Regions from separate parts of the Planococcus rifietoensis genome, predicted to be linked through region 3. Evidence: riboswitches for the same ligand, from Rfam matches in the RefSeq annotation. Region 3 holds a riboswitch; each other region holds the start of a gene.
The links. A riboswitch is a leader RNA that binds a small molecule or an ion and turns the genes downstream of it on or off. The one in region 3 is predicted to bind thiamine pyrophosphate.
Positions count from the first base shown of each region.

Region 1: it holds a riboswitch for thiamine pyrophosphate, as region 3 does, so the genes downstream of both, tenA (thiaminase II) here and thiT (energy-coupled thiamine transporter ThiT) in region 3, are expected to answer to the same signal.
Region 2: it holds a riboswitch for thiamine pyrophosphate, as region 3 does, so the genes downstream of both, AUC31_RS06830 (ABC transporter substrate-binding protein) here and thiT (energy-coupled thiamine transporter ThiT) in region 3, are expected to answer to the same signal.

Region 1 is NZ_CP013659.2:2,343,190-2,347,402, forward strand. Features, by position in the region: gene thiD (bifunctional hydroxymethylpyrimidine kinase/phosphomethylpyrimidine kinase) at 1-402, opposite strand, end outside; gene thiM (hydroxyethylthiazole kinase) at 392-1,153, opposite strand; gene tenA (thiaminase II) at 1,146-1,835, opposite strand; TPP riboswitch at 1,925-2,026, opposite strand; gene AUC31_RS11730 (hypothetical protein) at 2,954-3,538, opposite strand; gene AUC31_RS11735 (AI-2E family transporter) at 3,730-4,213, opposite strand, start outside.
Region 2 is NZ_CP013659.2:1,390,842-1,395,054, reverse strand. Features, by position in the region: gene AUC31_RS06845 (ABC transporter ATP-binding protein) at 1-149, opposite strand, end outside; gene AUC31_RS06840 (ABC transporter permease) at 142-909, opposite strand; gene AUC31_RS06835 (thiamine-binding protein) at 909-1,202, opposite strand; gene AUC31_RS06830 (ABC transporter substrate-binding protein) at 1,202-2,209, opposite strand; TPP riboswitch at 2,338-2,447, opposite strand; gene AUC31_RS06825 (putative quinol monooxygenase) at 2,545-2,841, opposite strand; gene AUC31_RS06820 (MarR family winged helix-turn-helix transcriptional regulator) at 2,871-3,299, opposite strand; gene AUC31_RS06815 (nitroreductase family protein) at 3,406-4,050, opposite strand.
Region 3 is NZ_CP013659.2:713,080-717,292, reverse strand. Features, by position in the region: gene AUC31_RS03330 (hypothetical protein) at 36-776, shown strand; gene map (type I methionyl aminopeptidase) at 822-1,574, opposite strand; gene thiT (energy-coupled thiamine transporter ThiT) at 1,736-2,311, opposite strand; TPP riboswitch at 2,410-2,509, opposite strand; gene AUC31_RS03315 (M20 family metallopeptidase) at 2,649-3,731, shown strand; gene AUC31_RS17835 (hypothetical protein) at 3,796-3,945, shown strand; gene AUC31_RS03310 (SGNH/GDSL hydrolase family protein) at 4,007-4,213, opposite strand, start outside.

The DNA of each region.
Region 1 (4,213 bases), 1.6 Mb from region 3:
AGCGAGCGGGACGAGCAAGGTTTTAATTGCTTCGACCGCTTCTTGCTGCAACAAGGAAGCGCCCCCTTTTGCGATCATGACAGGGTCGATGACGAGCCTGTCCCAGCCGTAGCGTTTGATGCCTTGCGCCGTTTCTTCGATGATGCCGGCGTCAAACAGCATGCCGGTCTTGAGCGCACGGATATCGAAGTCGGTTCCGATCGCATCGAGTTGTTGTTTGACCGCTTGCCGGTCCATCGGGTAAATACCGTGAACGCCCTGCGTGTTTTGGGCGGTCACCGCCGTTATCGCCGAACAGCCAAAAGTGCCAAGTTCCTGGAACGTTTTCAAATCCGCCTGTATCCCCGCTCCGCCGCCTGAATCAGATCCGGCGATCGTCAATACTTGCGCTTTAGCGTCCATAAAGTGCTGCCTCCTGTCGTTTGGATAGTTCGTCCAAAAAGGCCATCTGGAAAGTTCCCGGATTCAAGGCGATTTTCGAGGCACGGCTTCCTGCATTCGCATACATCTGCAAACCATAAGCAAGCGCATCTATCGGGGTAGATTCTTCGTCCGTCAAAAAGGCGGCAAGCACCGCACTGAGCAAACAACCCATCCCCGTGACCGACGCCATCAACGGGTCTCCGCCTGTGATGTGCTCGGTCCGGTCACCATCTGTCACTAAATCGCTTGTGCCTGTTACCGCGACAATTGTTTGGTATTCATCCACCACTTGTTTAGCGATAGCTTCCAAATCGCCTTGTCCTTCTCCGGCATCGACACCGCGCGCTTGCCAGTCCGCTCCTGCAATGGCCGCGAGTTCACCTGCATTGCAGCGGAGTAGCGTGATATCGAGTTCCGTCAGCAATCGCTTCACGGCCTGCAAGCGATAAGCTGTGGCCCCGGCACCGACCGGATCCAACACAATCGGTATACCTTTTTTCATTGCGGCGCGTCCCGCAATGAGCATGCTTTCAAAAGAGCGCTCCGTGATCGTGCCAATATTGAGCGATAAGGCATCGGCGTGTCCTGTGAGTTCCGCGACTTCCTGTTGTTCATCGCCCATGACCGGCGAGACGCCGAGCGCGAGCAAGCCATTTGCCTGAAAGTTCGAGACGACGTGATTGGTGATGCAATGAATCAAGGGTTTTCGTGCGCGCAATTCTCTAAGCATGGCGGACACTCTCCTTTTTCGCGGGCAGCTCCCAAGTTTCCATCGTCCACGCTTGCTGCCAGAACTGCCATTCATAATAACTGCTTCTCATAAAGCGCTTTTTCAATTCCTTGCGCCGCTCTTCTGGCAAGCCATCCGCTAAGCAGTCCATTCGTTCGATTTGTTCATTCACCAGTTCCCCGAACCATTCGGAACCGTATGTGCCGATCCATTTTTGGAAAATCGGTTCTTCCGGTGTTGCCGTCTTCAAACGTTCGCCAATTTCGTAATAAAGCCAATAACACGGAAGCAAGGCCGCGAGTACATCTGCCAAGTCGCCTTCTGCGGAGCGGTACATATGCGAAACATAAGCATAGGCGTGGGGAGACGGTTCAAATAGCTTCCAATCTTCCTCACTTACTCCAAGCAATTCCATAAACGATTCATGGAGCGCGAGTTCCGCGGCACAGGTCTGTTCTGCGTGATGCGCAAATGATTGCGTCGTTTTCAAATCTTTCGCTTTCACTGCCCCCAGTGACTGCACTTTTGCGAAATGGGTCAGGTAATAAGCGTCTTGCATGACGTAGAATTTGAAGACATCGAGCGGCAAATCGCCTTTCGCGATGCCTTTTACAAACGGGTGTTCAAAACTGGCGTCCCATAAATCTGCGCATTCCAACCGGACTTCTTTACAAAATGTCATGTGGCTCTCTCCTTTTTTGGGCAAAATAAAACACCGCTTCCCAGGTAAGGAAGCGGCGATAAAGGTCAGCTGAAGAAATTGGAGAAAGGCTCACAATTCGCCCACTTCCCTACGCTGGTATAATCCAGATCAGGTTCAAAGGGTCCGGACTCTTGTCCGTCTCAGCCAACATGGCTCCCCTAGTGGAATAGCGATATTTTTTTATTGTCGGCAATAGAATACCATAGCTGGCTTGCGAATTCAAAACTTTTTGAATTTGGAATAGCAAGAGTCTAATTGTTTAATTAGAATTAGCTTGCCCGGTTCGTCTGCCAGCTATCCGCAGCCCGCTTGGGGTTGGCCTCCCGCAATAAGCCAAGAAGATCACTTGTCTTATTGCTTCGGCTCACCCTTAAGCGCGTGGCTGCTTTTAGATTTGGTTGAATTGGATTGAGAACATGGGACTGGGTTCGTATATGTCATCCACTTTGGTTCATTCGCATAGCGCGGCTAGCTAGTCGTAGGAAAATAGCTAGAGTTTTGGTGTTTAGTTTTGATGGTATTCACTGCAGTTTCTGCTGGTTCTTCGCAGCCACGCTTGGGGTTGAGCTTTCACAATGAGCCAATTAATTGGCGAAAGGCAGTTGAGCCGCTTCATTTGCGACGCATCTGCTTTTGCAGATGTGGGAGCAAAGTTATACGTTGATTTCCCAATCTAGTGGAGTATGCGAAGTTTATCATTTTCCGGCTTCGCTTCACCCTTAAGCGCGTGGCTGCTTTTAGATTTCGCTGGATTGGCAAGAGAACAAGTGAATAAGTTTATAAATGTCATTCGCTTTAATTCATTTACTTAGCTGGGCTAGCTAATGGAATCAAGATAGCTGTAATTTTGATGTTTACTTGGAATAGTACTTATCAATTCTGGTTCTAGTTATCCGCAGCACGCTTGGGGTTGGCCTCCCGCAATAAGCCAAGAAGGTCACTTGTCTTATTGCTTCGGCTCACCCTTAAGCGCGTGGCTGCTTTTAGAGTTCATTGAAATTTAAAATGTGTAAGCAAGTGGCTGTGCAATTTTCATCTACTTTGGTTCGATTGCTTAATTGGAATGGCGAGGTCTAGCTTGTGTATAGGCAAAGGCTTCAGTCAGAGTCAAGATTTGTCCGGTTCAAGACTTCCTTAAAGTATTGCTGCATTTCCCCTTCACCTTGGAATGCCGCCGGCAATAAACGGCTAACTTCATGGCACAGTTCCCTGTATGCGTGATTGCTTTTTCTATTAGGCTTGCTGTCGATGTGCATTAGCTGGATGATTTTATCTTCAGGTTTTAGGCTGCGGGCTTTTCCGATCATTCTTTCTCCGATCCTGTATATATCCGAACCGTATTCTCCGCAAATTTCAAGAGCGGACAAATCGAAGTAGTCCGGAAATAAAGAAATCATGTAGCCATAACTCGATAGAAAGTCTGGCTCTTCAGGGAACGTTATTTGACCGAAATGAGCCAGTTCCGAAAATAACTTTCCGCATTCATCGATTCCAATTGCGTCCAACCCATTATCACCAAGTACATCTGCTTCTACGGTTACATACCAGCAAAGAAAGCCTAATCGGTTGGCCACTTTCAAATCTTCGGGATTCTTTTCCCATTCAATGACCATCAACGTCAACGCTTCTATGTACTTCTCCTGTGCTTCCAGCGCATCGATTACATCCCAGCGATAATCCATCAGTTTTCCTCTTTTCATTTAAAACGGCGTCATTGCAGGCCTTTTTTGAGTTTGAATCTCTTTTAAACATCCGCGTTGCCATTTAGATCTTTTTTCAATGAAAAGCAACTTGGCCTTTTGCCAAGCTGCTTTTTTAAATAGCAGACCCAGTCTTTCTTGCCAAAATCAAGCGGTTAATTCCCACATTCTTCCTATCTCATCGCCGGGTAACGCAGGCGGATGAGACGGTAAAGGTTTTGGACGACGGCTTTTCCTACAGCGTAAGTTGGGATGACCAAGATCATGCCGATAAGTCCAGCTAGGTTGCCTCCGATATACAACAGGAAAATGATGGTTACCGGATGCACCGATAGTTTCTTGCCCATGATATTGGGCGAGATGAGATTACTTTCGACTTGCTGGATGATAATAATGGCGATCAGCACCCATAAGCCGAGAATCGGTTCCTGGAAAAAAGCTACGACAATGGCCGGAACGGCTCCAATAATCGGGCCGACAAACGGGATGACGTTTGTGAATGTCGCGACCAATGCCAAGATGATGGCATAATCTACGCCGAGTATCAGGTACGTGATATAGCTCAGCCCCCCGACGAATAAACTGACCGTCGCCTGTCCTTGAATATAGGCACTGAGGTTTTCGTCCATATCATGAAGGATTTTGGCGCCTTCTGCC
Region 2 (4,213 bases), 680 kb from region 3:
CCAATTAAATGAAATAACGTGCTTTTGCCGCTGCCGGAAGGGCCGAGCACGGCGACAAATTCATCGTCTCCTATATTCAATGATAACTCTTTCAGCACTTCGGTCCCGTCAAAGCTTTTCGTCAATTGTTCAATCGCCAATTCAGCCATTCAAATTCCCTCCCCCGCTCGTTTTCCAGCGGATGATCCACTTTTCGAGTAACACAATCGCCGCGAAAAACAGCATGCTCAAACTCATGATCAACAAGATCGCGACAAATACTTGCGTCGTCCGGAACGACGACGAGGCGAGCGTCATATAGACGCCAATGCCCTCCTGCGCACCGAGCCATTCGGAAATGACGGCACCCATGACGCTATAGGTCGCCGCAATTTTCAAGCCCGAGAAAATCGACGGCATCGCATGCGGCCATTCGAGCTTCCAAAAAATCTGGCGTCTGTCGGCTCCTGCCATTTTCATATAATGAAGCAATTCGCCGCTCGTCTGCCTGAACCCATCAAGTGCCGCGATGGTGATCGGGAAAAAGCACACGAGAATGATGATGATCAGTTTCGGCAACAAGCCGAAGCCGAACCAAATGACCAATAGCGGCGCCAAAACGATAATCGGGATATTTTGCGATAAAATCAGCAAAGGATAAAAAGTCTCCCGCAGTTTCGGCACGAGATGAAGAATCATCGCGACGCCAAGGCCGATCGACGATCCGATGAAAAAGCCGAGGATCGATAATCGGATCGTCGCAAGCAAATGCCCGCTGTAATTCGGCCAACTGTTTACCGCTTCTACCCCGATCTGATAAGGGGTCGGAAGCAACCACTCTGGCACTTCAAACAGCGGCACCAGCGCTTGCCAGACGATCAATAAAAGGATGAGGACCAGAACCGGTCTCCATCCTTTTCGCACAATCATCACGGCCGGTATTTCTCCGTCAATTTATCCATCGAGGCACCGCTCGGCTGATACAGCACTTTGATTTGGGAGATGACGTTCGAACTGCCGTTTTCGATCATCGCCTCGTTCATTTCCTCAACGATCGAAAACAACTGCGCCAGATCCCCTTCCATCGTCGTCTCCAGTGGATTGACTTGGTACGGGACGCCCGACTTTTCAATGACGGCGATCGCTTTGTCTACATATGGAATGACGTCTTCCCCGTTTTTCGTTTTCGGGATGATTTGAATACTTAATAATGCATTGCCCATCAGTTTTCCTCCTCCGGTAAAAATTCATTGGTGTACGCCTGCTCCACGTCCAATTCCTCATCCAGTAGCCCGTTGTCGAACATCCACGCAGCGTAATCCGCCCACACTTGCTCTTGCTGTTCGCCGAATTTCGCGGCATCGTCCTGATATTTCGGCGACAGCCATTCTTGGCTCGCTTTCACCAGTTCCGGATCCAAATCCGGGACCGACTCGATCAAGATCTCAGCTGCTTGTTCAGGCTCATCGATGGCGAATTCGTAGCCTTGCGACACTGCTTTGGTGAATGCACGAACGGTTTCCGGATCTTTTGCAATCAAGTTTTCATTAGTCATTAGGATCGGTGTGTAATAATCCAGTTTGTCCGAGTAGTCCGTCAAATACTGCATGTTCAATTCATCGCCGCGCAGTTCGGCTTCAATGCCCGTCCAGCCGTAATAGATCCAAGCAAAATCGATGTCGCGTTCGACCGCCGTGAAAAAGTCGCTATTGCCGATATTGACGATGTCGACGTTTTCCACATCAGCCCCTTCCTGTTCCATGATGGACCCGAGCACCGCTTTTTCGACTGGCGCTCCCCAGCCGCCGTAAGTTTTCCCTTCGTAATCGCTCGGCGACTCGATGCCTTTGTCTTTAGGGGATGCAAATCCGGACGTGTTGTGCTGAATGAGCGCCGCAATCGAGACGATCGGAATGTCTTGCACTCTCGCTTCCGTCAAGCTTTCCTGTGCGCCGATGCCGAATTCCGCCTGGTTGGAAGCGACCAATTGATTGGCGCCCGCTTCACCCGGCAAGATGATCTCGACATCTAGCCCTTGCTCTTCAAAATAGCCCTTTTGCTGTGCCACATACAAGCCGGTGTGATTGGTATTTGGCGTCCAATCCAACACCATCGTCACTTCTTCTAATTCCTGTTGTTCATTCGCCACGTCGCTGCCCGGACTTTCCGCTTCTTCTGTGCATGCCGCGATCAGCAACACCGGTGCAATGGCAATCGTCCATTTTTTCATCTTGTTTCCCCCTTTGAATGAATTCATAAAAGATGATTTCAGAAGCTGATTCAGGGGACATATCCAATTGCGGATACAAAAAAGCGCCCAAGGTTATAGAAACCTTGGGCGCATATCATCGCAGAATAGACCGATTTGAATATGTTCCCTCCGCTGGTATTAGCCAGTTCAGGTTCCAAGGGTCAATATCTCACGGATATTCTCTCAATCGGCAACACCGATTCCCCCACATGTGTTTTATGAAATTAGCATTTGTCTTTCAAGGTCTATCTTGTCACAGTTCACCAAGATGTTCAAGCATTGCCTGGCATCTCGTTTAAACGAACAAGCTTTTCTTACATCCGGACAGCTTCACCGCTATAGACTTTCAGTTCCATCGGCGCGCTCATGAATCCAGCTGCTTTTTTGGAGAAAGCCGTGAAATGTTCACTCGCGTTATGGGCTTCGATTGCTTGCGCATCTTTCCATACTTCCACCATTGTGAAATGGCCGTCCTTCTCCACTGATTTCATCAAATCGTATTGAACATTGCCCGGTTCTTGACGCGATGCGTCGATCAAAATTTTGCTTTCGTTTAAAAAGGCTTGTTCCTGGTCAGGTTTTACTTGCAAATGTGCGTGGATAATCATCATTTCATTTCGCCATCCTTTAATCTGTATTTTTAATAATCAACGATATTGTCTTGCATGCGCCGCAACATATCGCTAAGCGCATCGACTTCCTCAGACGTGAAATCGTGGAGCATTTGCTTGACGAAGCCTGTATTTTCTTTCCGGTATTCGACGATGCGCTCGCGTCCTTCATCGGTCAGGCTGACAAAGATTACACGATTGTCTTCTGGATTTCTGCGCTTTGTGACCATGCCGCTCGCTTCAAGCTGCTTTAAATGGCGCGTGACCGCGGCGCTATCGATATTGACCAATTTTTGTAACGTTGACTGGTTGATTTCGTCAACTTTATAAAGCTGCGACAATAACTCATAACGCGACGCACTGATGCCTGTGCAACGCTCAAACTTCGGGCTGATCTGATTGGTCAGACCCTTAAACTGGTGCAGCACTTGTTCCTGCTTTGAAAATGAACACGGCATTGAAAGACCTCCTAAATGATCGATGAAGTCAATTGATAGCTGTGCCCACTATTCATTGACCAGTCAAATATAATACATAACTCCCGAATACTCAAGGTCGTCTGGCTTAGCTCCAGGTCGTGGTCGCCTCGACCGGCAAGCGGTACGACTGGAAGCCTTCGTTGGCGGCTTTGCCAATCGTAAGAAGCATGACTGGCACATAACGCTCTTTGTCCAGGCCGAACGTCTCAGCGATCTTCTGCTTGTCGTAGCCACCGATTGGGTTGGTGTCGTAGCCAAATGCACGGGCAACGAGCATCAATTGCATGGATACAAGCCCTGAGTCCAACAGCACGATGTCTTTCATTTGCTCTTTGGACATGCCTTCGTACAAAGGTTTGAAGTAGCCGACTTGGAATTCTTTCACTTCTTCGGGCATATAACCGAGTTCTACGGCTTTGCCATAAATCTCTTCTGCGTACTCAATGTTGTTGAGGTCGCCGAACACGGCGATAACAGCTGATGCACTCATTACTTTTTCCAAGTTGAAAGATGCCAGCGGCGCAAGCTTTTCTTTTCCTTCTGCGCTGTCGATAACAACAAAACGCCAAGGCTGCATATTGATGGAAGAAGGCGCTGTGGACGCCTGTTCCAGGATCTCGGTCATTTCCTCGCGGCTGATTTTCACATCCGGGTCGTATTGTTTAATGGAACGGCGTCCATTGACGATTTCATTGAAATCATTGGTTTTTTTGTTTTGCAGTGTGTTCATGGTAAATTGCTCCTTTTTCTATCCTAATTGTTTTGAGGGTTATTAATTGACCCCTCATTAATTGATGCCTCACACAATATAAACCCGTTACAGAAAAAATGCAACCAGAAAGTTTCACAAATCGAATCGCCAAGGCCAAGTCGGTTAGTTTTTTGCTAAAATT
Region 3 (4,213 bases):
GCGAGTTTATACTGATATTTGAGGAGGGATTTCATATGATTCGCGTACTGCTGATGACGCTGGCATTTATCGCCGTCGTCACCATGAATGCCTTGGCGAATATTTTGCCGATCAACGGTCAGACTACCGGTGAAATCTCCGACCGTGTGCCGGTCCTCTTTACGCCGGCCGGTTATGCATTTTCCATCTGGTCCGTTATATATATTTTATTGGCTATCTGGATCATCGGCTTTTGGCTGCGCTTGAAAAAAGGAGTGCACCCTTCAGCAAAAGTGTCATTGTATTTCATCTTGAGCGCTGTTTTCAATATCGCCTGGCTGCTTTGCTGGCATTATGAGTTCTTTATTTGGTCGATCGCTGCAATGATTGCCTATCTATTGTCGCTGATCGCTTTGTACTTGGAATACGGAAACGGCGAACGGGGCTTTACAGAACGTTTGCCGGTCTCTGTCAATCTGGGCTGGATCAGTGTCGCGACCATCGCTAATATTAGCTATGTCCTGACTTTCTACAGCTGGAGCGGCTGGGGGCTGAGCGATCAATTATGGACGGTCATCATGCTGACCGTGGCGACCGCATTGGCGCTTCACATACGTTTCCACCATTCGGATATCCCGCTGACTTTGGTCTTTATCTGGGCGTTCGTCGCGATTGCCGTACGCCACGGCATGGATGAACTATTGGTCAGCACGGCAGCTTTATTCTTAAGCGGAGTCTTACTGACCGGCATTCTTTTGATTAAGAAGAAGCCGGCAAAAACAGGTATGACACCATAAAAAAACAACCATCGGCTGATGGTTGTTTTTTTATATTCGTTGATTTTATTTTTCGAGTTTCGTCAACAAAATCGGTTCGCCTTTTGTGACGAGTACGGTATGTTCGATCTGTGCGACGAGCGATTGGTCCGGTGTGATAAAGGTCCAGCCGTCCCCTGATTCGATGATATGCTCAGCCTTTTGGGAAATAAACGGTTCGACTGCAAGCACCATGCCTTCTTTCAAGATCGTCGTTTCCCACGCATCGTAATAATTAAGGATATATTGCGGCGCCTCGTGAAGCGATTTTCCAACGCCATGACCTGTCAGGTTCTTGATGACGAACAAGCCTTGGTCTTTCGCTTCGCGTTCGACTGCCTTGCCGATCTGATTCAGTTTGGCGCCGGCTTTCACTTTCATCATGGCACGTTCGAATGCGGATTCTGCCGCTTGGCAAAGTTTTTCTTTCGCTTCGTGCCCTTCTCCGACCACGAATGAAATGCCCGTATCCGCGAAATACTCCCCGTATGATCCAGACACATCAATATTGACGATGTCGCCATCGTTGATGACACGCTTACCAGGAATTCCGTGCGCCACTTCTTCGTTAACGCTGATGCATGTATAGCCCGGGAAATCATATTCCGATTTCGGGGCAGAAACGCCGCCCCATTCTTTGAACAGGCGGCCGCCCAGTTCATCGAGTTCTTTCGTCGTAATGCCCGGCTTCACGGCTGCTTTCATCGTTTCGCGGATTTCTGCCACCATTTGTCCGGCTTTTTTCAAACCTTCAATATCTTTTTCATTAGTCGCTATCATACTGACCCTTCTTTCAAACTATTCTATTTGGACATTATAACATAGAATAAGCCGCTCTCGCCTCTCCTACCTTCCGATGATTTCCCATAAATAACCAATAAACAGCATTCATTATTTTCTTTATCCATCAAAAAACCGCCTAGCGATAGGCGGTTTTTTGATCATGAATCCGGCTGCGTCAAACGCGGCGCTGTAATGAACAACAAAGAGCAAACAATCGCTGCGACGATCGCAACGGGAATCATATAAGTAGCGTTATAGACTGCTGAATAGACGAAGACATTGCCTTCCGCAAACATGCCGAAGAATAGGATCCCCGTAATGACGTGGATCACATAACGGAGAAATGACCCAATCAATACGCCAAGTGCGACCATGGCAATGACTTTTCCGGTCTTTCTCGCACGCACGGCTTCCAAGTAACGGCCGCGCATCATACCGGCCAAACCGACGACGCCATATGCCAGCAAATAATCCAAAATGACTTGCATGACCACAAAGCCGAACGACAGCGGCGCTACCGAGATAAAGCCCGTGACAATTTGCAGCAAGCCGACTAAAAGGCCCGTGATGACACCCGCTCCGATGCCCCTGCGGAATGCCATCAGCACGATCGGGATCATGACCAGGCTGACCGATCCCCCTTGCGGCATGCGAAAGGCGATAAAATCCAATACAAAGCCGAGAGCTGCAAAAATCGCAATTTCGACCATTAACAATACACGTTTATTCCTCATTCAAACTGCCTCCTTTTGGATTTGCACATCACCAGAAGGGCCGTTTTTAAAAAACCATATAAAAAACGGCGCCAGGACAGATCCTGGCGCCGCTTGGGCCGGTTTTCCATCCACATCCCTGCGCAAGTGTTAACTTACAGGTTCGAAGGGTAAGAACTTACTCGTTCACTCTCAGCCAAAGCTCCCCTTGTGGTGTATACAATTATTCCGCTATTATGTGTATTGTACACAACGCATACTTGGCTTGCAAGGCCGTTTCAGCCAAACGGATTAGGGTAGATAGAAACTAGCAAACTTTGTGGAAGGTGGTGGAGGCAGTTTGAAAACTGCCGGATCAATGATTGATTTATTGAAGGATTTGATCAAAATCGAAAGCGATACGAAAGAAGGAGCGAACGAAGCGCTGATGTTCTGCTCTGCCTGGCTAAAGGCGAAAGGCGAAGAAGTCGAAGTACACGATAACGACGGCTACCTCATGCTGACAGCAGTTAAAGGGCAAGGCGCCGAAAAGATCATCTGGAACGGCCATGTCGACGTCGTGCCCGGGCATAAAGAGCAATTTTCCCCAATCGAAGAAGGCGATAAACTATATGGCCGCGGGTCGGCAGACATGAAAGCCGGGGTTGCTGCGATGATGCAGGCATTTGTCGAACTCGACGCTTCTGCATTGCCGCGTGAAGTGCATTTGCACATTGTCACCGATGAAGAGATTGGCGGACGCAATACTTCGAAATGGCTCGTCGACCAAGGCCATTACGGCGACTTCGTCATTTGCGGTGAACCGACCCATTTGAAGATCGGCTTGCAATCGAAAGGCATCCTGAGAATGGATTTGACATTCAAAGGCAAACCGGCTCACGGATCGCGCCCATGGGAAGGCATTAACGCCATCGAATCGGCGATGAAATTCCATGCCGGCATGAACGATTTGCCGTTCCGCAAAGAATCGACGGAATACTATGAGCAGCCTTCCGTCAACTTGCCGATCATCAATGCAGGCGATCGTTATAATGTCGTGCCTGAAATCTGCAAGATGTCCTACGATATCCGCTTCATGCCGGGACAGGACAAGGATGAGATCGTCCGCCAAATGGAACAGCTGGCCAACACGCTCGGTGTCGATATGGAATACAAAGCGAGCGGCTCGACCCCTGCCTTGACGACGACGGACGACCATCCGTATATCCAGACCTTGATGAAGGCCGTCGAATCGACGCTTTCGGAACAGCCGGTGCTGTTCGGCCAGCACGGTGCTGCCGATACCCGTTATTACGCCGAGAAAATCGGCGGGCAAGGCGCCATCGAGTTCGGGCCGAGTGGAGACGACTGGCATGGCAATGCGGAATACGTCTCGATTTCAAGCGTCCATTCCTATAAGGATATTCTGATCGCACACGCCATCGCCCCGACAGAGGTTTAAAAAAGGCTGAAACCGGGAAAACTCTAATAAACCTCAATACGAAAAAATGAATGGAGCGATAAATATGGCTATTGGAAGACTTGTCAGATCTGCGATTAAATACGGACCGATTGCATACCCAATCATCCGCAAAGTGATGAACAACCGCAAGAAGAACAACGCAAACAATGAAAATGATGCACGTAACCGCAGCGACTCACGAAAAAGCCGCTGAACAATAAAAGGCCGGAGAAAATGAATCATTTTCTCCGGCCTTTTTATATTGCTTAAGTTTTTTAAATGAGCGGCAATGCCTGGCGAATCGCTAAATAATCCAGATCCTTGCCTTCAGAAGGCTTGGTGGCAGAATCGTCACTAGAAACATCTTCCGAATCGGCTTCTTCTTCATCCGCTTCACCTGACGGCTCTTCCTGTTCTTGCATTTGCTGGATTTCTTCGAACGTTACAGGCGCCGGTTCCGGAAGTTCTGCATCTTCCACTTT